2 linked regions of the Telluria mixta genome follow. The protein of the gene in region 1 interacts with the protein of each later gene in a pairwise test. Links are inferred from orthologs where the notes say so. Each region holds a gene or a part of one and is shown on either strand. Other genes may lie near its edges.

Region 1 (12,458 bases):
GGCATGAAGGTGGTCGTGACCGCGTGCGACGCCAACGGCAACGTGGACCTCGCCGACCTGAAGAATAAGGCCGAGGAACACAGCGCCAACCTGGCGTGCGTGATGGTCACCTACCCGTCCACGCACGGCGTGTTCGAGGAAGGCATCAAGGAACTGTGCGAGATCGTGCACGCGCACGGCGGCCAGGTGTATGTCGACGGCGCCAACATGAACGCGCTGGTCGGCGTGGCCGGTCCGGGCCTGTTCGGCGGCGACGTGAGCCACCTGAACCTGCACAAGACCTTCTGCATTCCGCACGGCGGCGGCGGTCCTGGTGTCGGTCCGGTCGCGGTGGCCGAACACCTCGTGCCGTTCCTGCCGAACCAGGCATCGACGGGCTATCAACGTGACGAGCAGGGCATCGGTGCGGTCAGCTCGGCCGCGTACGGCTCCGCATCGATCCTGCCGATCTCGTGGATGTACATCGCGATGATGGGCGCGGAGGGTCTCACTGCCGCGACGGAAATGGCGATCCTGAACGCCAACTACATCGCGCGCCGCCTGGCCCCGCACTACCCGGTGCTGTACACGGGCCACGACGGCCTCGTCGCGCACGAGTGCATCATCGACCTGCGTCCGCTGCAGGATGCCACCGGCATCAGCAACGAAGACGTGGCCAAGCGCCTGATGGACTTCGGCTTCCACGCCCCGACCATGAGCTTCCCTGTGCCGGGTACGCTGATGATCGAGCCGACCGAGTCGGAAGCGAAGGCGGAACTGGACCGCTTCATCGAAGCGATGATCTGCATCCACGCGGAGATCGTGAAAGTGGAGCGCGGCGAGTACGACCGCATGGACAACCCGCTGAAGGGCGCGCCGCACACGGCGGAAGTCGTCACCGCGGACGACTGGCAGCACACCTATTCGCGCGAAGTGGCCGCCTTCCCGGTGCCGTCGCTGCGCAAGAAGAAGTACTGGCCGCCGGTCGGCCGCGCGGACAACGCGTATGGCGACCGTAACCTGTTCTGCGGTTGCGCGCCGATCGAAGACTACGAGTAAAGTAGTGTGGGCACGAGGTGCTCACCTACGAGCGATTCTTGCCCCGGCTGCTCGCCAGCCGGAGGTAAGGTCTGCCGGCCCTGCCCGGACGCAGCATATGCGTTCCCGGCGGGGCCGTTTCATTGGAGCCGTGCACGGCTTCGTCGAGCCGGAACACCGCCACCGTGCGCGCCAGGCCCAGGGCCTGCTGCTGCAGCGCGCGTGCGGCCAGCGCCGCTTCCTCCACCATGCGCGAACCCTGCTGCGTGAGCTCGTCCATGCGCACGATGGCCTGGCTGGCGCCGGCCAGCTCGCGCGCCCGTTCCGTGCCCGTGCTGCCGATGGTGTCGACGATCCCGGCCATGTCTTCCACGGCACCCGCCAGGCCCGCCATTGTCGCCCCTGCTTCGACCGCGCAGGCGCCGCCGTCGTCGAGCGCGGCCACGGTCTCGCGCGCGAGCGTGCGCGCCTCGCGTGCCGCGCGCTGGGCACGCCGGGCCAATGCACGCGCTTCGCGGCCACCGCCGTCGGCGTCGCCGGCGCGCGCCAGCGTATTCTCGATGGCCGCGCCGATGCGGTCCATGCGCACGGCCGCGCGCCGCACCTGTTCCATCGTCGTCACCAGCCGGTGCGCCAGCGCACCGCCCTCTTCCGCCGCCGTGCCCGCGCGCGCGGCGAGTTCCCCGGCGGCGTACGCGCCCGCGGCACTGTCGTCGAGCGCCGTTGCCAGCGCCTGCATCGACGCCGTCGTGCGGTCCAGCGCATCGCGCACGTGCGCGCGCGGCGGCATGCCGGCGCGGCCCAGCGTGATCTCGCGCGAGGCCTCGCCGATCGCGCGGGCCGATTCCAGCACGGTGCGCAACTGGCGGTTCAGGCCGCGGATGCCGGCGTCGAGCAGCCGCGCCGTCTGGCCGATCTCGTCGTCGGCGTACGAGCGGGCACGGATCGTCAGGTCGCCGCTGGCGAGGCCGTGGGCGGCCGCGCCGATCGCGCCGATATCGGCCAGCAGCGCGCGCCGCACCGCCATCGTGATCGCGAGCGAGGCGGCGATCGACAGGACGATCACCACCGGCATCAGCACGGCGATCAGGCGAAAATCGTCGGCCGCGTCGCGCGACGCCTGCTCGGACAGCGCCTGCTCGCGCCGCGACAACTCCGTCAGGCGCTGGCCGACGACGGCGAACGCGCGCTCCGCCTTGACCATCGCGTTGGCGCTGATCGACTGGTCGATGCGCGCGATCTCGATGACGTCGCGCACGGCCGGCACGTATTGCGCCCACGCGGCGCGGGCCTGTTCGACGTAGCGCTGTTCTTCCGGGCTGTCGGCCGTCAGGCGCGCCAGCTGGGCGAGGTCGCGCTCGACGGCACCGTGCCGGGCCTGCAGGTCGAGCGCGAGCGGGTCGATGCGGAAGCGGGGAAAGCTGCCGCTGATCCAGGTCAGGACCTGGTAGGCCTGGGCATGCGCACTACGGGCCGACGCGGACAGCTCCGCCGCCGCGCGCAGGTTCGCCGCGCGGCGCTGGACGATGCTGTCGAGCGACTCGTTCTGGCGTACCATCGCGTAATAGCTGCCGCAGGACAGCAGCACGAGCAGCAGCAGCACGACGCCGGGTGCCAGCAGCAGCTTGGGACCGATGCGCAGACGGGCCAGCATGTCAGGACGTCGTCCGATTGAACAGTTCGAGGGGAACAGTCTATTCATGGTCTCCTCCTGGGCTGGCAGTATTTCCGGCGTGCATTAAATGAATGTACGCCGACCGCGGGGTTGACCATTGTGTTGGGTCAAGCCTGCAAATGTGAGAGGAGAATGGATGAGACGTAAGAGTGTGGGCGCATTGCTGTCGGCCCTGGTGTTTCCCGGTGTGGGCCAGTACTACCTGGGACGGCGTACGCGCGCCCTGCTGTTCCTGGCGCCGGCCGCCATCGCCGCGATCCTGTATTTCAATTTTGCGCTGGACCAGGCGAACACCATGGTCGACCAGCTGATGAGTGGGAAGATCGCGGCCGATCCGGCGGCGATCGAGGCGCAACTGGCAAGCGCGCCGACGCCGGTCAGCGTGACGCTGGCCGGGATCGTGTTCGCCGTGTGTTACGTGGGGAGTATCGTGGAGGCGTTGATCGCCAGGCCGGAGGCGTGACGATCAACGTGTGCCGAACCTTTAATCCAGCTTGGCGGCGTGTTCGCGCGTCGCGTGGAACTGGAGCTTCGGCCAGCGTTCCTGCGTGAGGCGCAGGTTGACGCCGGACGTGGCGAGGTAGGCCAGGTTGCCCGCCGCATCGTAGGCGACGTTGTGCGCCAGTTGCGCTTCGAAGTCGGACAGCGACTTCTTGTCGTCGCTCGACACCCAGCGCGCGCTGCTGATGCTCGCGCCTTCGAACACGGCGTCGACGCCGTATTCGTTGAGCAGGCGGCTCGCCACGACCTCGAACTGCAGCACGCCGACCGCGCCAAGAATCAGGTCGCTGCCCATCACCGGCTTGAACACCTGCACGGCGCCCTCTTCGCCCAGCTGCTGCAGGCCTTTGTGGAGCTGCTTGGTCTTGAGCGGATTGCGGATGCGCACCGTGCGGAACAGCTCCGGCGCGAAGTACGGGATGCCGGTGAACGTCAGCATCTCGCCTTCCGAGAAGCTGTCGCCGATCTGCATGTTGCCGTGGTTCGGCAGGCCGATGATGTCGCCCGCGTAGGCCTCTTCGACCTGTTCGCGGCTCGACGCCATGAACGTCACGACGGACGACAGTTTGACTTCGCGGCCCAGGCGCAGGTGCTTGACCTTCATGCCCTTCTCGAACCGTCCCGAGCACACGCGCAGGAACGCGATGCGGTCGCGGTGGGCCGGGTCCATGTTGGCCTGGATCTTGAAGACGAAGCCGGAGAACGGCTGCTCGTCCGGACGCACGGGGCGCACGGTCGCATCGCGCTCGCGCGGCGCCGGGGCCCACTCGACGAGGGCCGACAGGATCTCGCGCACGCCGAAGTTGTTGATGGCGGAGCCGAAGAACACGGGGGTCTGCACGCCGGACAGGAAGCGCTCCAGGTCGAACGGGTGCGAGGCGCCGTGCACCAGCTCCACTTCCATCTTGAGCTGTTCCATCTCGAGCGGGAACATCTCGGTCAGGCGCGGGTTGTCGATGCCCTTGATGATCTCGTAGGCGCCGTCGGCCTTTTCCTCGCCGGCCTTGAACAGCATGACTTCGTCGTTCAGCAGGTGGTACACGCCGCGGAAGTTCTTGCCCATGCCGATCGGCCAGGTCACCGGCGCGCATTCGATCTTCAGCACCGATTCCACTTCGTCGAGCAGCTCGAGCGGGTCGCGGGTTTCGCGGTCGAGCTTGTTCATGAAGGTGACGATCGGGGTGTCGCGCATGCGGCAGACATCCAGCAGCTTGATCGTCTGTTCTTCCACGCCCTTGGCCGCGTCGATCACCATCAGCGCGGAGTCGACGGCCGTCAGCACGCGGTACGTGTCTTCCGAAAAGTCCTGGTGGCCCGGGGTGTCGAGCAGGTTGATAACGTGGTCGCGGAACTCGAACTGCATCACCGACGACGCGACCGAGATGCCGCGCTGCTTTTCGATGTCCATCCAGTCCGACGTCGCATGGCGGCCGCTCTTGCGGCCCTTGACGGTACCGGCCAGCTGGATCGCGCCCGAGAACAGCAGCAGCTTTTCGGTCAACGTCGTCTTGCCGGCGTCGGGGTGGGAAATGATGCCGAAGGTGCGGCGGCGCGCGACTTCGCGCGCGATCGTGGCAGCGGGCTTGCTGGTTACCGCAGCGTCTTGAATGTCGGTGGTGGTTGCGTCGATTTCGTTGGACATGGTCTCGCCGTTGGGGCGCTTGCAAAACTCTCGATTTTACCGGGTCCAGCGTACCTTGTGTGAACCAATTCCTGTCGCACCGGAAGCCCGCCGTGTAGGAGCAGTCGGGCGCGGGATGTGAAGAGCGGGAAGTTTAGCGGCCTCGACAGGCGTATGGATGTGGCCGAAAAAACAAAATGAGCCGAAAACAGCTGGGCATCGAAACGTTTTAATGCCACCAAACCATTGTCGAAGTTATAAAAAAAGCCCCCTACTGAAAGTTTCTCTCTAGTAGGACTGGGCTTACATAACATCATGCATAGGACCTACATGGGGGCGACAGCTAATCTTATGTTCGGCAAGAGACTATGGCATTAATGTACACACATCGCGATGAGGAAACCCATCCAAGCAATCGCCCCAGTGATGTATGTCAGAGATAACGAGGACAAAATGAATAACGCCCAACTCGGTAACGCCGCCCAGAAAAAGGCGCAATCGGTGAATCAGATCCCCTCGACCAGCGAAGAAATCAAACTGGCCGCCCGTCCGGTTGTGAGCTACAGCGGCACCCAACAAAACGAGTTGCTCGCGGCCCTGCCGCGCCAAGACCTGGAAACCCTGTTTGAGCACCTGGAACTCGTTCCGCTGCCCTTCGGCAAGGAACTGTTCGAATACGGCAGCAAGCTGGAATACGTGTACTTCCCCACCACCGCCATCGTCTCCCTCCTGTACGTGATGGAAGACGGCGCCACGACGGAGATCGCCGTGGTCGGCCATGAAGGTGCCGTCGGTGTGTCGCTGTTCATGGGCGAGCGCGCCACGTGCAGCGCCGTCGTCCAGAGCGCCGGCTACGGCTACCGCCTCAAGACCCAATACCTGCGCGACGCCTTCAACAAAGGCGGCGCCCTGCCCCAACTGCTGATGCGCTACACGAACGCGCTGTTCGCCCAGATGGCCCAGAACGCCGTCGGCGGCCGCCACAGCTCGATCGAACAAAAACTGTGCCGCTGGCTGCTGGACCGCCTGGACCGTTCGCCGAGCAATGAACTGAAAGTTACGCAGGAACTCATCTCGATCATGCTGGGCGTGCGCCGCGAAAGCATCACGGCCGCTGCCGGCAAGCTGCAGGACGAAGGCCTGATCCAGTACCGCCGCGGCAACATCACCGTGCTGAACCGCCAGGGCCTGGAAGACTACGCGGGCGAGTGCTACAAGGTCGCTAAAAGCGAGTATGACCGCCTGCTGATGGACGTGTCGCGCGCATGAGCGGTAACGCATCCCGCCCCGCCGTCGCCAATGACGACTGGGCCTGGGCTGCGCGCAGTTGATCACGCAATTGACTATGTAGTTGATGCTCGGCCGGCGCGGCCGGTTCCGGTGGCGTTTCCTCCGCCGGTGCTGCCGAGGGCGCCACGGCCAGCGCCGCGATATCCAGGGTGCCGCCTGACGCGGTCCCGCCGGATTCGGTACCGCCCGGCACCGTCACCGGAACGATGGCGTGAACCGTGGTCCCGATCCCGTTCACGCCGCGGTCCACCCGCAATGTCCCTCCCAGCAGCAATGCCCGTTCGCGCATCCCCAGCAGGCCATGCGATTTCGGACGGCGCATCGCGTCCGGCGGAATCCCGACACCATCGTCGCTGACCTCGAGCGTAAATGCCTCCCCTTCGCGCGCCAGGTGCACGACGACGTGACGGGCCTGTGCGTACTTCGCTACGTTGTTCAGCGATTCCTGCGCGATGCGGAACAGCGCGATCGACTGCGCGGAGCCGGCGCTGTCGATGTCGCCCTCGATGAGCGCCTCGCAGTCGACGCCCGTCGTGCGGCCGAAGTCTTCGCAATAACTCTGCAGCGCGGCGGACAGGCCCAGGTTGTCCAGCAGGCTCGGACGCAGGTCTTCCACGATGCGGCGCTTCAGTTCCACCGTCTCGACGAGCACGGCGCGGGCGCGGCCCAGCGTCTCCGCATGGTCCGGGTGCGCGGTCTTGATCTGGTCGGTCACCGACGCGAGATGCATGCCGATGGCCGTCAGGTTGGCGCCCATCTCGTCGTGCAGTTCGCGCGCCAGTTTGGCCTTTTCTTCTTCCGACACGCGGATCAGGTGGCGCGACAGCACGGACAACTGCTCCGTGCGCTCCGTCACGAGCGATTCCAGGTGATCATTGGTTTGTTGGAGTGCTCGCTCGGCATTCAGGCGTGCGCGGAAGCTGCGGCGGATCAGGTTGTAGAACAGGACAAGGGTGACGAGTGCCGCCACGTTGATGCCGAGGCCGCGCAGCGCGGCGAGCCGGTAGCGGTCGTAGAAGACGGCGCTGCGCGCGGCGAGCGTTTCGTTCTGTTCGCCCGTCATGATCACCACCTGCAGGCGGATCTCGTCCATGTGGGTCTTGTCTTCCTGCGTCTGCGCGATGGCGACGATGTCGGAGAGGCCGCCATGGCGATAGACTTCCAGGCCCTGGTTCATCAGGTTGATGCGGCGGACGACGAGATTCTGCAGCTGGGTGAGGTTCTTCAGCTGGGAAGGATTGTCGGCCAGCAGCGTCTTGAGGCTGTTGAACTGGCCATCCAGTTCACGCTCGGCCGTGCGCAACGGGCCCAGGTAGGTGTCGGAACCGGACAGATAATAGCCCCGCAGACCGCTTTCCGCATCGGTCACGAGCAGGTTCAGGTATTGCAGTTTGGCCGTCACACGATCGGCCTGCGCCTGACGCGCATTGGCGGTCTTCAGCCCGTCCAGGTTGCGGACGAGGCTGACGCCGTTGAGGACCAGGATCAGGACACACACGACACACAGCAGCGTCTGGTACAGCGGAAGGCTGCGAACCGGCCTGAACCTGGGGTCGGTGGTGAAAAACATCCTCTGTCGTTCCTTTCGCAGCTTGGCCTGTCCGAGTCATTATAGACCGGGAAAAGTTGCCATGGAGCTCGAATAGGCGTGCGGACGAGGAAATGTAGCGCGGTGACGACGCGCAATTAACAATTCTGCATAGCAAATGTCAAAATTGCTATAACAGTTGCAGGCCGAAAGACAGGGAACCCTGCCATCCGGCCTACCCCGCTCAGTCGAGCAGATTGTTTTTCATGGCGTAATACGTCAGGTCGCTGTTCGACTGCAGACCCATCTTTTCCATGATGCGAGTACGGTAAGTCGACACCGTCTTGATCGACAACGACAGTGCATTGCCGATATCGGACACGGTCGCGCCCTTGGCCAGGCGGAGGAACACCTGGAATTCGCGGTCCGACAATTCCGTATGCAGCGCAGTGTTCGGATCGCGATCGAAACTCTGGGCCAGCAATTCGCCGACCTGCGAGCTGACGTAGCGGCGGCCCTGGTACACGGTACGGACGGCCGTCTTGAGTTCGTCCGCGTCGCATTCCTTGTTCAGGTAGCCGTTGGCGCCCATCTTGAACAGATTGAGCGCGTACTGCTGGGCCGGATAGCCGGACAGGATCAGGACCGGCAGATTGGGCTGGCCCTGTCGAATGGTGCGCAGGATATCGATGCCGCTCTGGTCCGGCATGGCGATGTCCAGCAGCAGCACGTCGCAGATCTCGCGGCGTGCGATGTCGAGGGCCTCGCGTCCTGTCGCGCCTTCGGCCACGACTTCGAACTCGCCCGACGACGAAAAAATCTGTTTGAAACCTGCTCGAACTATCTGGTGATCGTCACAAATGGCAACGCGTATCATTGTCTTCCCTTAAGTTTTCCCGATACAGGAAAGAGCCGAGGCTGGCCCCTCACGCCTCCGGTCAGGTCATGCGTTTGAGTCAGCAAACTGCAAGTGACATTTTAGCACCTCCGGGGTGCAGAACAACAGGCGCGCACGCCTGAGCTGGCTGCGTCGGCCGTAGCGCCCTCGGCGGGCTTCAGACTGCCGGCGAACCGTGCTTGAGCAGAGCGAGAATGGCGTGCAGCTCGGCGCGCAACGCTTCCGGCTCGATGGTCGGCACGGCTGGCGCTGGTGGCGGCTCCGGCAACGCCTCGACCTCGAGCTGGCCGCGCCCATCCAGGCGGTTGCGTGCTCCGCTGATGGTGAAGCCCTGCTCGTACAGCAGTTCACGGATACGCCGGATCAACAGCACTTCGTGGTGCTGGTAATAGCGGCGGTTTCCACGGCGTTTGACCGGTTTTAGCTGGGTGAATTCCTGCTCCCAGTAGCGGAGCACATGCGGCTTGACCCCGCACAATTCGCTGACTTCGCCAATCGTGAAATAGCGCTTGGCCGGGATCGGCGGCAGCACGGTCGGTTCCATCTTGTTCGGTCGGTCGTTCATCGCTCACGAGCCTTGGCGGCTTTATCAGGCTGCACGCGCCAGGGAGGGATGATCGGGGCCGTCGGGGCGATCCGGATTGCGCGGGCTGCCCGGATTGGCCTCCTCGACCATACCCTTCAGCTTCTGGCTGGCGTGGAAAGTCACGACGCGGCGCGCCGTGATGGGGATCTCTTCCCCGGTTTTCGGATTGCGGCCGGGCCGCTGCGGCTTGTCGCGCAGCTGGAAGTTGCCGAAGCCGGACAGCTTGACGGCCTCGCCGCGCTCGAGCGCATTGCGGATCTCGTCGAAGAACGTCTCGACCATGTCCTTGGCCTCGCGCTTGTTCAGACCGACCTGCTCGAACAGCAGTTCGGCCAGCTCCGCCTTGGTCAGGGTCGGCAACGCCTTTTCCGCTTCCTGCCGTACCCGGGCCACCTGCATCGCACGATGCAGATCGGCGGCCAGCGCTTCCTGGAGCACGGCGGAATCAACGTCGTTGTTGTTAATTTTAAAGCCCTACCTTGTTCTGGATGGGGGCTCGAGGAACACATTCCCGAGCCCCTGTTAGGCATCAGCCCTTATCAGGCGCGCAGTTTGGCACCGTGTTTTTGTTGCGCGGCGTTAGCGAGCGCGGCCATGATGGCCTCGACCGCATCGTCCTGCAGCGTCGATTGAGTATCTTGCAAGCCAAAGCGGAAAGCAAGACTTTTTTCATCTTGTTCCAAACCTTTGCCGCGGTATTCATCAAACAAAACAACGGCTTGCACGAGTTTGCCAAGCGCGTTCGACGCCAGTTCCGCCTGGAAAGCGTCGAGCAGCGCCTGGGCCGGCACGTCCTGTTTCACCACCAGCGCGAGGTCGCGCGTGGCGCCCGGGAACTTGGAAATGTCGGCGTAGCGCGGCACGTCGCGCGCGCGCAGCGCATCCGCATCCACCTCGAACAGCACCGGTGCCTGCGGCAGGTCGTACTTCTGCAGCCAGCGCGGATGCAGCTCGCCGATCACGCCGACGACCTTGCCGTCGACTTCCACCGTGGCCGAGCGGCCCGGGTGCAGCGCCGGGTGTTCGGTCTTGCTGAAGCGTACGGCGCGCGGTGCGAACAGGGCTTCCAGGTCGCCCTTGACGTCGAAATAATCGACGGCACGGGTCGGCTGGCCCCACTGCTCGTCCGCGGCCGGGCCGTAGGCGATGGCGGCGACGCGCTTGGGCTGGTCGAAGCCGGCGACGGCCAGCGGACCGTCCTGGGCGTCCGGATTGCGCAGGAACACGCCGCCCACTTCGAACACGCGCACGCGGCCGGCCTTGCGGTTCAGGTTGTAGCGCACGTTGGCGACGAGGCTGCCGATCAGCGTCGAGCGCATCACGCTCATCTGGCTCGCGATCGGGTTCTGCAGGCGGATCGGATTCGTGTTGTTGGCGAAATCCGCTTCCCACTGCTGCTCGACGAAGCTCATGTTCACGACTTCCTGGTAGCCCAGGTCGGCCAGCTCGTGGCGGATGGCGAACAGCGAGCGGGTGTTTTCCGGCTCGATCAGCATCGCCGACGGCGCCACCGGCGGCAACGTCGGAATGTTCTCGAAGCCATAGACGCGCGCCACTTCTTCGATCAGGTCTTCCTCGATCTCGATGTCGAAGCGGTACGACGGCGCCGTCACGTGGAACAGGCCGGTCTCGCGTTCGAACGGCAGGTGCAGGCGCGTAAAGATGTCGGCGACCATATCGTCGGTGACGGGCACGCCGATGACTTTCGCGGCGCGCGCGGTACGCAGGGTGACCGGCTTGCGCTGCGGCAGGTTCGGGGCCTGGTCGTCGATCGGACCGACTTTCGTGTCGGCCGTGCCGCAGATCTCGACGATCAGCGACGTGATGCGTTCGAGGTGCTCGGGGATCGTCGCATAGTCGACGCCGCGCTCGAAGCGGTGTGCGGCATCCGTCGAGAAGTTATAGCGGCGGGCGCGGCCCTGGATGGCGTTCGGCCACCAGAATGCGGCTTCCAGATAAATATTCGTCGTGTCGAGCGAGACGGCCGTGGCGTCGCCGCCCATGATGCCGGCCAGCGACTCGAGCTCTTTCTCGTCGGCGATCACGCCAACCCACTCGTCGATGTCGACCGTGTTGCCGTTCAGGAGCTTCAGCGTTTCGCCCTTGCGGCCCCAACGCACATCCATGCCGCCGTGGATCTTGTCCAGGTCAAACACGTGCGACGGACGGCCCACTTCCAGCATGACATAGTTCGAGATGTCGACGAGGGCCGACACGGAACGCTGGCCGCTGCGCTCGAGGCGGCGCTTCATCCACTCCGGCGTCGCCGCCTTCGCGTTCAGGCCGCGGATGACGCGGCCGGCGAAACGGCCGCACAGGTCCGTCGCGGAAATTTTAACGGGCAGCACTTCGTCCGTGTTCACGGTCGCCGGGCGGAAGGCCGGCAGCGACAGCGGCACGCCGGTCAGCGCGGACACTTCGCGCGCGACGCCCAGCACGGACAGGCAGTCGGCCTTGTTCGGCGTAAGCTTGATCGTGAATTTCAGGTCGTTCAGGGCCAGGTAGTCGCGGATGTTCTGGCCGACGGGCGCGTCTTCCGGCAGCTCCATCAGGCCGCTGCTCTCTTCCGAGAGCTTCAGTTCTTTGGCCGAGCACATCATGCCCTGCGATTCCACGCCGCGCAGTTTGCCGACCTTGATTTCGAACGGCTTGCCGTCCGGACCCGGCGGCAGCACGGCGCCGGCCATCGCGCAGATAGCCTTCATGCCCGCGCGCACGTTCGGCGCGCCGCAGACGATGTTCAGCAGGGTGCCGGTGCCGACGTCGACCTGGCACACGTTCAGGCGGTCCGCGTTCGGGTGCTTGGCCACTTCCTTGACTTCCGCCACGACGACGTTCGAGAACGGCGGCGCAACCGCTTCGACCTCTTCCACTTCGAGGCCGGACATCGTGAGCAGGTGCGCGAGTTCGTCCGAATTGATCTTCGGATCGACCATGGAACGGAGCCAGTTTTCAGAGAATTGCATATTCGTTTGCCTTCTTGTTCGGACGGTTGCGGCTTAGTTAAATTGCTTCAGGAAACGGAGATCGCCTTCGTAGAACAGGCGCAAATCGTTGATCCCGTAACGCAGCATGGTCAGGCGCTCCAGGCCCGAACCGAACGCGAAACCGATGAATTTTTCCGGATCCAGTCCGAAATTGCGGACGACCGTCGGGTGCACCTGGCCGGCGCCCGACACTTCCAGCCAGCGGCCCTTCAGCGGACCGGAGCCGAACGCGATGTCGATCTCGGCCGACGGTTCCGTGAACGGGAAGTACGACGGACGGAAGCGGACCTGCAGGTCGTCCGTCTCGAAGAACGCCTTCACGAAGTTCAGGTACACGCCCTTCAGGTCGGCAAAG
Region 2 (17,061 bases), 2.4 Mb from region 1 along the record:
GTGACCCAGCTCGACCTGACCGGTCCCGCCCAGATCCTGAGCCGCGTCCCCGGCGCCCAGGTCCACCTCGTGTGGAAGACGCGCGATCCGGTGCCGACCGACGTCGGCTTCACGATCAACCCGACCACGACGTTCGACGATTGTCCGCCGCTGGACGTGCTGTGCGTGCCGGGCGGCTTCGGCATCGAGGACCTGTTCGGCGATGCCGATACGCTGGCCTTCCTGCGCCGTCAGGGAGAGCATGCACGCTACGTCACGTCCGTGTGCAACGGCTCGCTCGTGCTGGGCGCAGCCGGACTGCTCGACGGCTACCGGTCTGCCTGTCACTGGATCTGGTTGCCGTTCCTGACGCGTTTCGGCGCCGTGCCTGTCGCGGAACGCATCGTGCGCGACCGCAACCGGATCTCGGGCGGCGGCGTGACGGCGGGGATCGACTTTGGCCTTGCGCTGGCGGCCGAGCTGGCCGGCGAAGACGTCGCGCGCACGATCCAGCTGGCGCTCGAATACGATCCGCGGCCGCCGTTCGATGCAGGCTCGCCGCAGGGCGCCGGGGCGGAGCTCGTGGCGCGCTACCGCGAGATGGTGGCGCCGCGGCTGGCGCGGATCGAGGCGGTGCTGGCGCAAACGGCTGAGCTGTAAGTGTTTGTAAATCGCGTCAACAGCGGGGCAGGGTGGGCCGTTTCCAGCACAAGTGAGACGCAAACGTGCATCACTGCCTACCCAACACCACGAGGACCCTTCATCATGAAACGTACCATCGCCACCCTGATCGCCGGCCTGTTCGCCACCGCTGCCTTTGCCCAGACCCCGGCTCCGGCCCCGACGACGACGCCGGATTCGGCCACGCCGCCGGCCGTCGCCAAGGCCGAAGCGACGCACGAGAAGCAGGAAGCGAAGAAGACCACGAAGCACGTGAAGAAGGCCAAGCACGCGAAGAAGGCCGAGACCAAGGAAGCCGCGAAGGATGCGGCGGCCGATACGACTGCGCCGGCTGCGACCAAGTAAGCAAGATGTACCGTCGCCCCCGCGCAGGCGGGGGCCCAATTTGTGAGCGTGCCACTGCGCGTAAAACTTGGATCCCCGCCTTCGCGGGGATGACGTTTTAGGGCCGCGGGGATGACGTTTTAGGGCTGCGGGGATGACGTTTTGGGGCAGCGGGTCAGACTTTAAGAAACTCTTCCCGCCCGCCCAGCCACCGCTGCAGGTGCGCATCGACGATGGCCTCGGCTTCGGGCCGGTCGGACTCGAGCAGCCACGCCGCCACGTCGCGCGCCTGCTCGACGATCCACTGGTCCGTCTCCAGGTTTGCGAAGCGCAGCATCGCCTGGCCCGACTGGCGCGCGCCGAGGAACTCGCCGGGGCCGCGGATTTCCAGGTCGCGCCGTGCGATCTCGAAGCCGTCGGTCGTCTCGCGCATCGTCATCAGGCGCTGTTTCGCCACAGGCCCCAGCGGGCTCTGATACAGCAGCAGGCACACGCTGGCGGCGGAACCCCGGCCCACGCGGCCCCGCAACTGGTGCAGCTGCGACAGGCCGAAGCGCTCGGCGTGCTCGATCACCATCAGCGACGCGTTGGGTACGTCCACGCCCACCTCGATCACCGTCGTCGCCACGAGCACGTGCACCTCGCCGGCGGTAAACGCATCCATGATCACCTGCTTCTCGGCCGGCTTCATGCGGCCGTGCACGAGGCCGACGACGAGGTCGGGCAGGGCTTCCGCCAGCGTCTCGTAGGTCTCGGTGGCCGTCTGCAGCTGCAGCGCTTCCGATTCCTCGATCAGCGGGCAGACCCAGTACACCTGCCGGCCTTCCTGCGCGGCCGCGTGCACGCGCTCGATCACTTCGTCGCGCCGGTTCTGATCGATGGCGCGCGTGACAATGGGCGTGCGGCCCGGCGGCAGTTCGTCGATGACGGAGACTTCCAGGTCGGCGTAATACGTCATCGCCAGCGTGCGCGGGATCGGCGTCGCGGACATCATCAACTGGTGCGGGACGAGGCCATCGGACCCCTTGTTGCGCAGGGTGAGGCGCTGGCCGACGCCGAAGCGGTGCTGTTCGTCGACGAGCACGAGACCCAGCTTCGCGAACTGCACGGTGTCCTGGATCAGCGCGTGCGTGCCGATCACGAGGTGCGCTTCGCCCGATTCCGCCATCTCGCTGGCCGCCGTCTTTTCCTTCTTTTTCAGGCTGCCCGTCAGCCACGCGACCTTCACGCCCAGCGGTTCCATCCACGCGGCGATCTTGCGGAAGTGTTGCTCGGCCAGGATCTCCGTCGGCGCCATCAGCGCGGCCTGGTAGCCGCTGTCGATGGCCTGTGCCGCCGCCAGCGCCGCGACGACGGTCTTGCCGCTGCCGACGTCGCCCTGCAGCAGGCGCTGCATCGGGTAATCCTCGCGCAGGTCGCGGCGGATCTCTTCGACCACGCGCTGCTGCGCATTGGTCAGCTTGAACGGCAAGGCCTGCAGGAACGACGAGGACAGCTCGCCCACCGCACCCAGCACCGGCGCCCCCTTTTCACGGCGGGCCTGCTGCGCGCGTTTCAACGACAACTGCTGCGCCAGCAGTTCGTCGAACTTCACGCGCGTCCAGGCAGGATGGCTGCGTTCCGTCAGCGCGTGTTCGTCGACGTCCGGCGGCGGATAGTGCAGCAGGCGCACGGCGGGCTGGAACTCGGCCAGGTTCAGTTTCTCGCGCACGGCGCGCGGCACGGTGTCGGTCCAGTCCACGCGCTTCATCGCGTCGGCGATCGCGCGCCGCAATATCGTCTGCGACAGCCCTTCGCCGGCCGGGTACACGGGCGTGAGGGAGTTCGGGAGCGGCGCGCCCTCGTTGACGATTTTATACACCGGGTGGACCATCTCGGCGCCGAAGAAGCCGTGCCGGACCTCGCTGCGGGCGCGTACGCGCGTGCCCTCGGCCAGCTGTTTCACCTGGCTGCCGTAGAAATTCATGAAGCGCAGCTGGATGTCGGACGTCTCGTCGGCGATGGTCACCAGCAGCTGGCGCCGCGGTTTATACGCGATTTCGTTCTTCGTGACGACGCCTTCGACCTGCGACACGTGGCCGCCGCGCAGGCAGGCTTCGCGGATGGGCACGATCTGCGTCTCGTCCTCGTAGCGCATCGGCAGGTGCAGGACGAGGTCCATGTCCGTGCGCAGGCCGAGCTTGGCGAGCTTGCTCTCGATGCTTTTTGCTGCGGGTTTGTCTGCGGCTTTGGCCGCCGGTTTGGCATTCGTGGCTGGCATGGCGGTTCGTTGGCGCGTGTTGTCGGCTTATCAGGATTTGGGCATAACGGTTATGGCCTGCGCCCGCCGGCCGGAATCCGGGTGTAAAATAATGGGTTCGCCGCACGCTGTAGCCCATATTGTAAGGCGCCACGCCGAGTTTTTCCCAGATGAGCAAAACGTACTCCCTCTCCGACTTCGATTTCGACCTGCCGCCCGAGCGCATCGCCCAGGTGCCGCTGCCCGACCGCAGCGCGTCGCGCCTGCTGCAGCTGGACGGCGACCGCATCACCGACCGTAAATTCTCCGACATCGTCGACCAATTGCAGGCCGGCGATACGCTCGTGATGAACAATACCCGGGTGCTGAAGGCGCGCTTCTTCGGCCAGAAGGACACCGGGGGCCAGGTCGAGGTGCTCGTCGAGCGCGTGCTCGACCCGCGCACGGTACTCGCGCAGGTGCGCGCATCGAAGTCGCCGAAGCCCGGCTCGCGCATCCGCCTGGCCGATGCGTTCGAGGTCGGCGTCGGCGAGCGCGCCGGCGAGTTCTTCACCTTGCACTTCGACGGCGACGTGTTCGAGCTGATCGAGGCCCACGGCCGCCTGCCGCTGCCGCCGTACATCGAGCATGACGCCGACGATTTCGACGAGCAGCGTTACCAGACCGTCTATTCGAAGGAACCGGGCGCCGTCGCCGCGCCGACCGCCGGCCTGCACTTCGACGAGGCGCTGCTCGACAAGGTCGCGGCGAAGGGCGTGCGCATCGCGTACGTGACCCTGCACGTGGGCGCCGGCACGTTCCAGCCCGTGCGTGTCGAGAACCTCGCCGAGCACAAGATGCACAGCGAGTGGTACACGATCCCGCAAGAGACCGTCGACGCCGTGCGCGCCGCGCGGGACGCCGGACGCGATGTCGTCGCCGTCGGCACGACGTCGCTGCGCGCGCTGGAATCGGCGTCGCAGTCGGGCGAGCTCGTGGCCGGCAGCGGCGACACCAACCTGTTCATCACGCCGGGTTACCTGTTCAAGACAGTCACCCGCCTGATCACCAACTTCCACCTGCCCAAGTCGACGCTGATGATGCTCGTCTCGGCCTTTGCCGGCTACGACGAGATCCGCGCCGCATACGCGCACGCGATCGCCAGCGAATACCGCTTCTTCAGCTACGGCGACGCGATGCTGCTGACGACGCATTCGCGGGCAACCAAGACGAATTGAACCCATGCTCGAATTTACCCTCCTTAAAAAAGACACGAGCGGCCTGTCGCACGCGCGCCGCGGTCGTTTAAAACTGAACCACGGCACCATCGAGACGCCGATCTTCATGCCCGTCGGAACCTATGGCTCCGTCAAGGCGATGGCGCCGAACGAGCTGAAGGACGTGGGCTCGCAGATCATCCTCGGCAACACGTTCCACCTGTGGCTGCGCCCGGGCACGGACGTCATGGACAAGTTCGGCGGCCTGCACGGCTTCATGGGCTGGGACAAGCCGATCCTGACCGACTCCGGCGGCTTCCAGGTGTTCTCGCTGGGCGCGATGCGCAAGATCACGGAAGAGGGCGTGAAGTTCGCGTCGCCCATCGACGGCTCGCGCCTGTTCCTGTCGCCGGAAATCTCGATGCAGATCCAGCGCTCGCTGAACTCGGACATCGTCATGCAGTTCGACGAGTGCACGCCGTACGAGATCGACGGCCGTCCGGCCACGAGCGAGGAAGCGGCCAAGTCGATGCGCATGTCGCTGCGCTGGGCGCAACGCTCCATGAACGAATTTAACAAGGGCGAGAACCCGAACGCGCTGTTCGGCATCGTCCAGGGCGGCATGTACGAGCGCCTGCGCGACGAATCGCTGGCCGGGCTGGAAGAGATCGACTTCCCCGGCCTGGCCATTGGCGGCCTGTCGGTGGGCGAGCCGAAGGAAGACATGATGCGCGTGCTGCAGCACGTTGGCCCGCGCCTGCCGGAAAACAAGCCGCACTACCTGATGGGCGTCGGCACGCCCGAAGACCTGGTCGAGGGCGTGGCGAACGGCGTCGACATGTTCGACTGCGTGATGCCGACCCGGAACGCGCGCAACGGCTGGCTGTTCACCCGCTTCGGCGACCTCAAGATCAAGAACGCCCGCTACAAGGACGACCAGTCGCCGCTGGACGAGTCGTGCTCGTGCTACTGCTGCAAGAATTTCTCGCGCGCCTATCTGCACCACCTGCACCGCTCCAAGGAGATCCTGGGGGCGCGCCTGAACACCATCCACAACCTGCATTACTACCTGAACCTCATGCAGGAGATCCGCGACGCCATCGATGCGGATCGGTTCCACGCCTTCCGCCTGCAGTTCAACGCAGACCGCGCCCGCGGCGTGTGATCCCACGTTGGGTGGGCACGGGGTGCCCACCCTACAATTAATTTTCCGATAACGTCTTGCATTCGGGCACGCCGTTCCCACATGGCGGGAAACTGGCTGTTGCAAGTTTGCCGGTGCTAGAATACAGCGCTTGTTTTTTCATCTCATAATCGGAGTCCTTGTGTTCATTTCCAACGCTTACGCGCAAACCGCCGGTGCAGCCGATCCGGGTCTGATGGGTAACCTCACCACGTTCGCCCCGCTGATCCTGATGTTCGTGGTCATGTACTTCCTCATGATCCGTCCGCAGCAGAAGCGCCAGAAAGAACTGAAAACCATGATGGACGCGCTGGCCAAGGGCGACGAAGTCATCACCGCCGGCGGCCTGCTGGGCCGTGTCTCGAAGGTGACCGACACGTACGTGACCGTCGAAGTGGCGGCCGGTACCGAAGTGGTCGTGCAGAAGAACGCCGTGACCGCGCTGCTGCCGAAGGGCACGCTGAAGTCCCTGTAATCCGGCCGCGCGGCCAGAGCGCCGCGCTTCCCGCCCGATCCTGAACGCTGGAACATCATGAATCGTTACCCCCTCTGGAAGTACATACTGATCCTCGTGACAGTGCTTGTTGGCCTGCTGTACACGGCGCCCAACTATTTCGTCGACTCGCCGGCCCTGCAGGTGACGACCTCCAAGGCGACCGTCAAGGTCAACAGCGACACGGCCGCCCGGGTTGCCGAAGCGCTCAAGCGCGAAGGTATTCCTGCCGACGCCGTGGGTCTGGAAGGATCGGGCGACAGCGCTTCCGTGCGTGCGCGCTTCGCGACCCCCGATATCCAGTTCAAGGCCAAGACCGCGCTGGAGCGCGACCTGAACCGTGACCCGGCCGACCCCGACTACATCGTCACCGTCAACCTGGTCAAGAACACGCCGGCCTGGATGCAGGCCATCAATGCCAAGCCGCTGAACCTGGGTCTCGACCTGCGCGGCGGCGTGCACTTCCTGCTGCAGGTGGATGCGAAGGCCGTGCAGGAGACCCGCGTCAAGGGCGTCCTGTCCAGCGTCCGCAGCGAGCTGCGCGACAAGAGCATCCGCCACGCCGGCATCGACCGCGTCGGCAACAACATCGAGATCAAGTTCCGCGACGAGGCCACCCGTACGCAGGCCCGCAACGCGCTGGCCCAGAACGCCGACCTGGCGTTTGCCGACGCCGCCGACGGTTCCGACCTGAAGCTGATCGTGACCCTGAAGCCGGCCGCGCTGCAGCGCGTGGTGGAAGAGGGCGTCAAGCAGAACATCAGCGCGCTGAGCAAGCGTATCAACGAACTGGGCGTGAGCGAGCCCGTGATCCAGCAACAGGGCCGCGACCGCATCGTCGTCCAGCTGCCGGGCGTGCAGGACGTCGCCCACGCGAAGGACATCATCGGCCGCACCGCGACGCTGGAATTCCGCGTGACCGACGATACCGTCACCCCGGGCACCGAGCTGTCCGCCGCGATCCCGCTGAATTCGGAACTGTTCACCGAAGGCGCCGGCGCGCCGGTCGTCGTGTCGAAGGACGTCCTCGTGAGCGGCGATTCCGTCATCAACGCCGTCGCCGGCTTCGACCAGAACCAGCGTCCGGCCGTGAACATCGAGCTGAACGCCGAAGGCGGCCGCAAGATGCGCGCCATGACGCGCGAGCGCGTCGGCAAGCGCATGGCCACGCTGCTGAAGGAGAAGGGCAAGTACAACGTGCTGCAGGTCGCGACGATCCAGAGCGAATTCGGTGCGAACTTCCAGACCACCGGCATGGCCAGCCCGCAGGCCGCCGCCGAGCTGGCGCTGCTGCTGCGCTCCGGCGCGCTGTCGGCCCCGATGGAATTCGTCGAGGAACGCGTCGTCGGCCCGCAGCTCGGCGCCGAGAACATCGCCAAAGGCCTGCATTCCACGCTGTGGGGCTTCGTGGCGATCGCGATCTTCATGATCATCTACTACCAGCTGTTCGGCTTCTTCAGTGTCGTGGCGCTGGCGTGCAACCTGCTGTTCCTGCTGGCCCTGCTGTCGATGCTGGGCGCGACCCTGACCCTGCCGGGTATCGCGGCAATCGCGCTGGCGCTGGGTATGGCGATCGACGCTAACGTGCTGATCAATGAACGCATCCGTGAAGAACTGCGGGCGGGTAACACACCGCAGGCGGCGATCTCGGCCGGTTTCAGCCATGCGTGGGCGACCATTCTCGACTCGAACGTGACGACCCTGATCGTCGGCCTGGCGCTGCTGGTGTTCGGTTCGGGCGCCGTGCGCGGCTTCGCCGTCGTGCACTGCCTGGGCATCCTGACGTCGATGTTCTCGGCCGTGTTCCTGTCGCGCGGCGTCGTGAACCTGTGGTACGGCCGCAAGAAGAAGCTCGGCAAGATCGCCATCGGCACCGTGTGGAATGCGGATGCCGCCGCGGCCAAGGCGGCCGTCAAGAAAGGATAACCGGGGTAGAACATGGAATTTTTCAAGATTAAACGGGACATCCCGTTCATGCGCCACGCGTTGATCTTCAACGTGATCTCGGCGCTGACCTTCGTCGCCGCGGTGTTCTTCCTGGTGACCAAGCACCTGCACTTCTCGGTCGAGTTCACGGGCGGTACCGTGATGGAACTGCGCTATCCGCACGCGGCCGACCAGGAAAAGATCCGCCACACGCTGGAAAAACTGGGTTACGAGCAGCCGGAAGTGACGAGCTTCGGCACCGCGCAGGACATCATGCTGCGCCTGCCGATCCGCAAGGAGGTCGCCGGTTCGGGCACGTCGGCTACCGTGTTCAACGCGCTGTGCGCGGCCGAATCCGGCACGCCGAAGCAGGTGCAAATCACCACCGACAAGGGCGAGAACGTCGCCCGCACCAGCTGCGTCAACGCGGCGGGCGCGGAGGTGCTGAGCCAGCAGCGCGTCGAATTCGTCGGCCCGCAGGTCGGCGACGAGCTGGCGCAGAACGGCCTGAACGCCCTGATCATGGTGGTCGTCGGCGTGATGATCTACCTGGCCGTGCGCTTCGAATGGAAGTTCGCCGTCGCCGCGATCGTCGCCAACCTGCACGACGTCGTCATCATCCTGGGCTTCTTCGCTTTCTTCCAGTGGGAATTCTCGCTGACGGTGCTGGCCGCGGTGCTGGCCGTGCTGGGTTACTCCGTGAACGAATCGGTCGTGATCTTCGACCGGATCCGCGAGACCTTCCGCAAGGAGCGCAAGCTGTCCGTGACCCAGGTCATCGACCACGCGATCACGAGCACGATCTCGCGTACGATCATCACCCACGGCTGTACCGAGATGATGGTCCTGTCGATGCTGTTCTTCGGCGGCCAGACGCTGCACTACTTCGCGATCGCGCTGACCATCGGTATCCTGTTCGGTATCTACTCGTCCGTGTTCGTCGCGGCCGCCATCGCCATGTGGCTGGGCGTCAAGCGCGAAGACCTGATCAAGCCGATCAAGGCCAAGGACGAAACGGACGGCGCCGTCGTGTAAGTACGCGTATCGTCCTGGACTGCGTAAAAGCAAAAGCCGCCCGGCCTGGCCGTGGCGGCTTTTGTTTTTTTTGCATTGTGTGAAGCAGCGCACAGAGCGCCGACACAAGGCGGCCTTAAGATGGACTCGTCTCTTTCAGGACATCCCTAGTTTTGGACTTCACCCGCTCCCGCAAGGAGCGGGTTTTTTTTTATCCGGCCGGCGGCGGCAGCGGGATCCCTTCCGCGCGCGCCAGGCGCTCCAGCGCCGCCTCGAGGATCATGCGGGCCTGGCCCGCGGACTGGTGCAGATCCAGGTGGACTTGCGCGTCCGCGCTGTTGCGCGACGCGCACTGGGCGCTGTAGCGCTCGAAACTCCCGACCATCAGCAGCAGTTCCGCCATGTGGCGCGGGCATTCGCAGGCCAGCGCGCTGCTCGCGCCCGTGATGCCGGCCAGCGTCTCTTCGTCGAAGCGCGGGCCCGTGGGCAGGGCGTCGGCGGCGCGGGCCGGCAAATGCTGTCCTTCCAGCGCCTGCCGGCACAACGGCACCAGTTCACCCATTTCGGATGGCACGCGCGCCACGAGCCAGCCTTGCGCCCGCAGCGCGCGGATGGTCGCGCTCGGGCTGAAGCGGTACAGCACGACGACGGCCGCCGCATGCAGGGCGCTGCTTGCCGCTGCGATCATCGGGATCGCGTGCTCGTCGAGTTCGGACAATTCCACCAGCAGCACCTCGGTGCGCAGGTCCGGCCCCAGGCACTCGGCCGGTTCAAAGCGCGAGCAACTGGCCCGTACGTTCAGCAGCAGGGTGTCGTGCGGGCTCGCGGCGATCCGGCGTGCGAGGCCCAGGCCGATGACGACGATGTCGATGGGCCGCACCGGCATGCCGTCGCGCGCGCCGCCGCCGCCCAGCGTGCGCAATTCGTCCGTGGACAAATGGGCCAGCTGGCCGATGGGATGGCCACGGTCGACCAACTGCTTCAACAGGCCGAGGCGTTGCACCTGATCCGCCGTGTACAGCCGCTGGCCGCTGGCCGAGCGGCGCGTACCCGAGATGTCGTAGCGTCTTTCCCACACACGCAGGGTTTCCACCGACAGGCCGGCCAGCCGGGCCGCTACGCCGCTGCGGTAGGTCAAGTCACTGGCATTGTCCTGGGGTTGCTCGTCGATTGCGTCCATATGAACCGAAATTGAACAGGAAAGCTTGGATTATATCGGTTCAAGTCATGGACGCTGATGATATTTGCATCTACATTGGCAGTGTGTAGCAACCAAGCTGGTGGGCCGTCCTTGGCGGGACGGCCCTTGGCGCCACCTGCGGGTGGCGTTTTTTTTGCGGCCACGCACGAATTAGTCAAAATATTTAACAAATGTGAGTTCACGCACAGAGTGCTCGCGCTGTGGGAACTAAGATGGACTCGTCTCTTTCAGGACATCCCTAGTTTTGGACTTTGCCCGCTCCTCGGAGTGGGCATTTTTTTTATCCGGATGCCACGAAAAAAAACGTCGTCCGTGCTTGCGCAGGGACGACGTCGGTGCAGCAGACCCGTTGCCGGGTCCGGGGAGGGGGAATTAGAAACCGTATTTCAGGCCGACGGTGTAGACGTCAGCCTTGGCGCCGAAGGCCTTGTCCTTGCCGTAACGCTCGTACTCGGCGTTCAGGGCCAAGTTCTGGTTCAGCTTGTATTCGACGCCGACACCGCCGTACAGGCCCGTGTCATAGTTGTTGACCTGGCCGCCCAGGCCGCTGTACTTGCGTTCGTTGTACGACAGGCCTGCCTTGCCGTAGCCGGTGAAGCGCTCGCCCAGGGGCAGGCTGTACTTGCCGGCGACATAGGTGCCGGAACCTTTCACGTTACCGCCGGGGATGTCCTGCTTGTCGAAGTTCGTGTAGCCGGCTTCGACGCCCCAGTTCTGGTCGAATTCATAGCCGCCGTAGATCTTGGCGTTCGTGTGGTAATCGTCGGTCGACTTGTTGTCCGCGGTGGCGGCACCGATGCCGACATAGGCGTGCGGCGTGGTGGTCTGGGCTTGAGCGGCGCCGGCGACGGCGGACGTGGCGATCAGTGCGAGCAGCAGTTTCTTCATGGTTCACTCCTTGGTGTTCTCGGGCTCGCGATTCGTCGTGAATCGCAATATGGTCAAGATAGCACCGTGTTTCCCTAAGAGAAGTTCTTAAACGGTAAGGAATGTAACAAGATGAAAGTAAGTGACTCGAAAGTCACAAATGGTCGAAACGACGCCGGCCGCATGCAGCGGCCGGTGTCGATGTGAGGAACGGGAATCAGGCCAGGGCGGCCGTGAGGCTGTTCACTTCATCCTCCGATTCCTGGAGGATGGTTTTCAGGGTGCCTGCGCCGACGGCGAAGTCGATGGTGGCGCCTACCTGGATGCCGGGCACGCCGGGATCGCGCTCCAGCAGCGGCGACGCGACGGGAGAGAGATCGTTGGCCAGCAGCAGCGTGTCGCCCAGGGTTTCGGGCGGCAGGGCGCGCATGCCGTTCCACAGCGCTTCGATAGCGCCCATCACGGGGGCGGGCACGCCCAGCTTGAGCAGGACGCCGCGGCCGATGGCGGTCTCGCCGTGCTCGATCCATTCGTCGGCGCCGCCGTCCAGCAGGCCCGGGAACTCGGCCGCGCGCGACAGCAGATAAAAGCCGCCGACCTCGTGCACGATGCCGGCGAACATGGCCGTTTCCGGATCGACGAACGACACGCGCCGCGCGATCACCTGCGACAGCGCGGCCACGTGGGTCGAGTGCAGCCATAACCGATCGGCCTTGGCGCGCAACCCGGGGTCGTGGATTTCGCCCGCGAGCTGGCGCACGATGACGGCGGCAGCGAGCGCGCCCAGCGTCCGGAAGCCCACGCGCTGCACGGCCGCCTTGACGTTGGTGACGTCGTTGCCGAAGCGGTTATAGGCGGCCGAGTTGGCGATGGCGACGGTGCGCGCGGCCAGCAGCGGCTCCGTCTGCACGAGGCGCGCCGCTTCGTCGATGTGGCATTCCGGATCGGTCAGCGCGCGCTGCAGCTTGAGCGTCGCGTCGACGTGGGTGGGGAAGTGGAGGTCGCCGCGCCCGGCTTGCGCGGCAATGCTCTTGAGGGCGTCGATTCTGTCCATGGGAAAAAATTATACCCCCAGGAACTTCGTCAAGGCTCGCTGAAAATGGCGTCGCAGCCCTCTTTCGGTTCCTCGGTATCCTGCAGCTCGTCGATGAGACCGAGGTCGAACAATTCCTCGACCGCGTTCATGAAGCTGTTCAGGGTGGCGGCGCCGATCAGGCGGTAGATCTCGCCGGCATCGTTGCGCACGCCGATCACCATCGGTTCCTCGCGCACTTCGGCGGGCGTTGCCACGTCCAGCAGCAGGTTGCCGATGATGTGCTTGTCGAAATGGGGAGGCTTCTTGCCTTCGAGTAGTGCTGTATTCATATCATCCTTCGTCGGCGGGAACATGCCCGCCCGGTGTGACCAGGCCCGGCGTATCGAGCCGGGTGCGCAGCCGGCGCAGCGCGTGGTCCAGTTGTTCGAAATCGCCGTCGCCATAATCGGCGAACAGCTGCTTGCCGTGTGCGACCACGGCCGGAAACACGTTGCGGAACAGGGTATCCCCTTCCGCCGTCAGGCGCACGAGGAACGAGCGCTTGTCGTCGCAATTGCGCGCGCGTTCCACGAGTCCTTTCTGCTCGAGGCGGTCGATGACGCCGGTCAGCGTCCCCTTCGTGATCAGGGTCCGCTCGCCCAGTTCCTTGTAAGTCATGCCGGGCGTGTTGCCGAGGGTGGCGATGATGTCGAATTGCGGATGCGTCAGCCCATGCCGGCGCACCGGTTCGGCGACGAAGCGCTCGAACCCTTGCAGGCATTCGGCCAGCAGGCGCACACTCTTCAGATATCGTTCACCCATGAAACGATTATAGCCGCCGGCGCGGACAGGCCCCAGTCTTCGTCGTTGCGGCCGCGTCCGTTACCATAGCAATCTTGCCAGACTACATTCAACGTTTCATGACCCAGCATCTGCGCGGCATCCTCGCCCTCGTCGTCGTCGTCCTCGTGTGGGGGACGACATTTCCCGCGATGAAGGAACTGACGGCATATTTTTCTCCCGTCTGGATCATTCTGACCCGTTTCGCCATCGCGACGGTGCTCTTGTCGCCGTTCCTGTGGCGCGCACGCCGCTCGGACCTGACGCTGGGCGGCATACTCGGCTTGCTGCTGTTCTTCTGCTACCTGTTCCAGGTCGAAGGTCTCGCGCTGACGACGTCGAACCGCAACGCGTTCATCTGCGGCCTGAACGTGCTCGTCGTGCCGCTGCTGGGCTTGCTCGGCGGACGCCTGCCGGAACGCCACATCGTCATCGCGCTGCTGCTCGCGATCGCGGGACTCGTCTCGCTGTGCTGGGATGGCGGCGGCGGCTGGGGCCGCGGCGACACGCTCGCGCTGCTGGCCGCGCTCACCTTTGGCGCCTACATCAAGGTCATGGAGATGTATACGCGCCGCGCCGTCCGCCTGATGACCGTGACGGCCGCGCAGATCGGCACCGTCGCCGTGTGTGCCGCGTTGTGGCTGTTCGCGCGCGAGGTGCCGCGGGGCGCGCTCGGCGTCGAGGACGCGGCGAATTACTGGACCTATATCGGCCATGGACTGTTTCACTACTCGCCGAATTTTGCCTACCTGGGCGTGCTGTGCACGGCCGCCATCATCTCGATGCAGGCTTGGGGGCAGGCGCGCACCAGCGCCAACGAGGCGGCCGTCATCTATGCGTTCGAGCCCGGCGGCGCCGCGTTCTTCGCGTATTTCTGGCTGGGCGAGGCGATGGGCGGCCGGGGGTGGCTCGGCGCGGCTTTGTTGATCTCCGGTATGATAGTCAGTCAATGGAATGCCGAAAGCCGGCCGGCCGCCGCGCTCGCCCCCGAGTGATGACCCCTGTTTGTCCCGATGCAGCAAGCTGAATTATCCCGCCTCGCGCTGGAGGCGCCGCTGCGCGTGCTGCTCGTGCATGCGGGCGAGCCGGATTCGCTGACGTGGTCCGGCCTCGTGCAGCCGCTGCGCCTGGCGGCCAAGGTGCTGGGGCCGGAACGCCTGCACGTGGACGTGCGCACCCCCGACAAATTCGCGGCCGACCAGCGCCACTGGCACCTCGTGCTCCTCGTCGCCGACGAGGCCGAGGCCGGGTTGCGTCCCGCCAACCTGCGCATGGTCATCTCCCGCTGCCGCGCGGCGCCGTGCTGGGGCGGCGTCGGCGCGGGCGTGCTGTGGCTCGCGGAGGCGGGCGCGCTGAACGGTGCGCGCGCGGCGTTGCCGTGGTCGCTGTATCCCGACGTCGACATGCGTGCCGACCAGGCCTTGCTGAGCCCACACCTGTACGAGATCGACGGCGCGCGCCTGACGAGCTGTGGCGGCGCGGCCAGCATCGACTTCGCGCTGACCCTCGTCGACCTGCTGTTCGGCGCGACGGTGCAGGCGCAAGTGAAGGAAATCCTGTGCGTGGACCGCGTACGCGGCCCGGACGAGCGCCAGCGCGTCGCCCTGCAAGCCCGCTTCGGCGTGCTGCAGCCCAAGCTGACGGAAGCCGTGACCCTGATGGAAGCGAACATCGAGGAACCGCTGTCGACCGACGACATCGCCCAGCTGGCGGGCGTGTCGCGCCGGCAGCTGGAGCGCCTGTTCAAGCAATACCTGGGCAGCCTGCCGTCGCGCTACTACCTCGAACTGCGCCTGCAACGGGCGCGCCAGTTGCTGCGCGACACCAACTACTCCATCGTGCAGGTGGGGCTGATGTGCGGCTTCTCGTCCGGCTCCCACTTTTCCACCGCCTTCGGCGCGCTGTTCGGCAACACGCCCCGCGAAGAGCGCCAGCGCAAGCTGAGCCAGTAAACACCGGGGTCAGAGCCCGATTTTGGGCAATTTCCAAAATTCGGGCTCTGACCCCGGTTTATGTTGCTCGTCCAAAAATGAAAATGCCTGTCGCAGTTTGGAAAGAACGGCAAGGATTGGCTTCTCTATAATGAGTCGCTCGGCGCGGCTGCTGGAGTCCGCGCAACCTTTTATTTGGATGAGGAAAACGTCATGAATGCTAAGCTCGACTCGGGTGTCGCCACGCGGCCTGTCACACGCCAGACTTTCGACGAGGTGCTCGTCCCGACCTACGCACCCGCCGCGATGGTGCCCGTGCGTGCTTCGGGCCTGGACGTCTGGGACCAGGACGGCAAGCATTACCTCGACTTCACCTCCGGCATCGCCGTCTCGAGCCTGGGTCATTGCAACCCGGTCGTCGTCGAGGCGCTGACCCGCCAGGCCAACACGCTCTGGCACGTCGGCAACGGCTATACCAACGAGCCGGTCCTGCGCCTGGCGTCGGCCCTGATCGAGGCCACGTTCGCCGAGCGCTGCTTCTTCGCCAACTCGGGCGCGGAAGCCAACGAAGCCGCACTGAAGCTGGCGCGCAAGTACGCCCACGGCAAGTTCGGCCCGCACAAGTCGCGCATCGTGTCGTGCTATTCCTCGTTCCACGGCCGCACGCTGTTCACCGTGTCGGTCGGCGGCCAGTCGAAGTACACCGAAGGCTTCGAGCCGCTGCCGCCGGAAATCAACCACATCAACTACAACGACATCGAGTCCGCACGCGCCGCCATCGGCGATGACGTGGCCGCCGTGATCGTCGAGCCGATCCAGGGCGAAGGTGGCGTGATCCCGGGCGACATCGAATTCCTCAAAACGCTGCGCGAGCTGTGCGACAAGACCGGCGCGCTGCTCGTGTTCGACGAAGTGCAGTCGGGCGTGGGCCGTACGGGCACCTTCTACGACTACATGAACGTCGGCGTGACCCCGGACGTGCTGACCACGGCCAAGGCCCTGGGCAACGGCTACCCGATCGGCGCGATGCTGACCACGACCGAGATCGGCCAATACCTGGCCGTCGGCAGCCACGGCACCACGTACGGCGGCAACCCGCTGGCGACGTCGGTGGCCCTGGCCGTGATCGAGCAGATCAACCAGCCGGCTTTCCTGGCGCGCGTGCGCGAGGCGAGCGGCAAGATCGTCGCGAACCTGGAAAAGCTGGCCGCCGACTACCCGCAGCTGTTCACCAAGCCGCGCGGCAAGGGCCTGCTGCTCGGCCTGCCGATGGCCGACGGCTACAAGGGCAAGTCGAAGGACTACACCAAGGTCGCGGAAAAGCTCGGCCTGATGCTGCTGATCGCCGGCCCGGACGTCGTCCGCCTGGCCCCGGCGCTGGTCGTGTCCGACGAGCAGATCGCGGAAGCCGACCGCATCATGCGCCAGGCCGCCGACGCGTTCCTCGCCGGCTAAGCCGTATTACCCGGCCGGAAGGGGGGCCACCCCAGCCCGGCCGGCTCCGTTCGTTCGATGCCTTAGTCGGGAGAATCCATGTACGTAGTTCGTCCGGTAGAACCAGCGGATGTCGGCGCCCTCGAGACGCTGCTTGCCGCGTCCACGCCGGGAGTGCACACCCTGCCGCGCACGCGCGAGAAAATCGCCGCGTTCGTGGAGCGATCGGTGGCGTCGTTCGCCGCCCACGTCGACATCCCCAGCGAAGAGTCCTACCTGTTCGTGCTCGAAGACGTCGACAGCCGCGAGCTGGTCGGCACCGCCGCGATCCACGCGTCGGCCGGTTCGAACGGCACCTATTTCGCGTTCCGCAACGATGTGATCCAGCAGGTCTCGCGCGACCTGAACATCAGTCACAGCGTGCACGCGCTGACCCTGTGCTCGGAGCTGACCGCGTATTCGCAGCTGTCCGGCTTTTATATTCGCGACCGCGACACGGCCCGGCGCGAAGCGGCGCTGCTGTCGCGCGCGCGCCTGCTGTATGCCGTGCTGGCGCCGCACCGCTTCGGCGACCGTTTCTTCGTGCCGCTGGCCGGCGTTACCGACGAAGGCGGCCAGTCGCCGTTCTGGGACGCACTGGGCCGCAAGTTCTTCAAGATGGATTTCCTCGATGCGGAGCGCACGATCGGCGGCGCCCGTAACCGCACGCTGATCGTCGAGCTGATGCCGCACTACCCG

Evidence for each region.
Region 2: the proteins of pheT (region 1) and secD interact in binary tests that used the Escherichia coli proteins (3 or more experiments, as listed by UniProt). The link is inferred for Telluria mixta from one-to-one orthologs.

The regions. Positions count from the first base shown.
Region 1 is NZ_CP119520.1:4,827,254-4,839,711, reverse strand. Bases 9,370-12,458 are described here. They hold pheT (phenylalanine--tRNA ligase subunit beta), read right to left. Parts: upstream 12,083-12,458; coding sequence 9,656-12,082; downstream 9,370-9,655. Other genes in these bases: pheS (phenylalanine--tRNA ligase subunit alpha), read right to left, coding at 12,116-12,458; P0M04_RS21560 (integration host factor subunit alpha), read right to left, coding at 9,370-9,515. In the rest of the region: gcvP (aminomethyl-transferring glycine dehydrogenase), read left to right, coding at 1-1,038; P0M04_RS21595 (MCP four helix bundle domain-containing protein), read right to left, coding at 1,064-2,671; P0M04_RS21590 (hypothetical protein), read left to right, coding at 2,829-3,155; P0M04_RS21585 (peptide chain release factor 3), read right to left, coding at 3,177-4,835; P0M04_RS21580 (Crp/Fnr family transcriptional regulator), read left to right, coding at 5,268-6,083; P0M04_RS21575 (CHASE3 domain-containing protein), read right to left, coding at 6,037-7,674; P0M04_RS21570 (response regulator), read right to left, coding at 7,877-8,509; P0M04_RS21565 (MerR family transcriptional regulator), read right to left, coding at 8,688-9,095; more of P0M04_RS21560, read right to left, coding at 9,120-9,369.
Region 2 is NZ_CP119520.1:2,440,370-2,457,430, forward strand. Bases 5,691-8,577 are described here. They hold secD (protein translocase subunit SecD), read left to right. Parts: upstream 5,691-6,134; coding sequence 6,135-8,021; downstream 8,022-8,577. Other genes in these bases: yajC (preprotein translocase subunit YajC), read left to right, coding at 5,745-6,077; secF (protein translocase subunit SecF), read left to right, coding at 8,034-8,577. Outside these bases: P0M04_RS10860 (DJ-1/PfpI family protein), read left to right, coding at 1-639; P0M04_RS10865 (hypothetical protein), read left to right, coding at 745-1,005; ATP-dependent DNA helicase RecG, read right to left, coding at 1,160-3,244; tRNA preQ1(34) S-adenosylmethionine ribosyltransferase-isomerase QueA, read left to right, coding at 3,394-4,440; tRNA guanosine(34) transglycosylase Tgt, read left to right, coding at 4,445-5,584; more of secF, read left to right, coding at 8,578-9,056; P0M04_RS10900 (MerR family transcriptional regulator), read right to left, coding at 9,247-10,215; P0M04_RS10905 (porin family protein), read right to left, coding at 10,609-11,124; P0M04_RS10910 (HDOD domain-containing protein), read right to left, coding at 11,321-12,157; P0M04_RS10915 (hypothetical protein), read right to left, coding at 12,187-12,468; P0M04_RS10920 (MarR family winged helix-turn-helix transcriptional regulator), read right to left, coding at 12,470-12,940; P0M04_RS10925 (DMT family transporter), read left to right, coding at 13,039-13,953; P0M04_RS10930 (GlxA family transcriptional regulator), read left to right, coding at 13,972-14,910; P0M04_RS10935 (acetylornithine/succinyldiaminopimelate transaminase), read left to right, coding at 15,103-16,344; P0M04_RS10940 (arginine N-succinyltransferase), read left to right, coding at 16,423-17,061. UniProt on the Escherichia coli protein: Part of the Sec protein translocase complex. Interacts with the SecYEG preprotein conducting channel. SecDF uses the proton motive force (PMF) to complete protein translocation after the ATP-dependent function of SecA.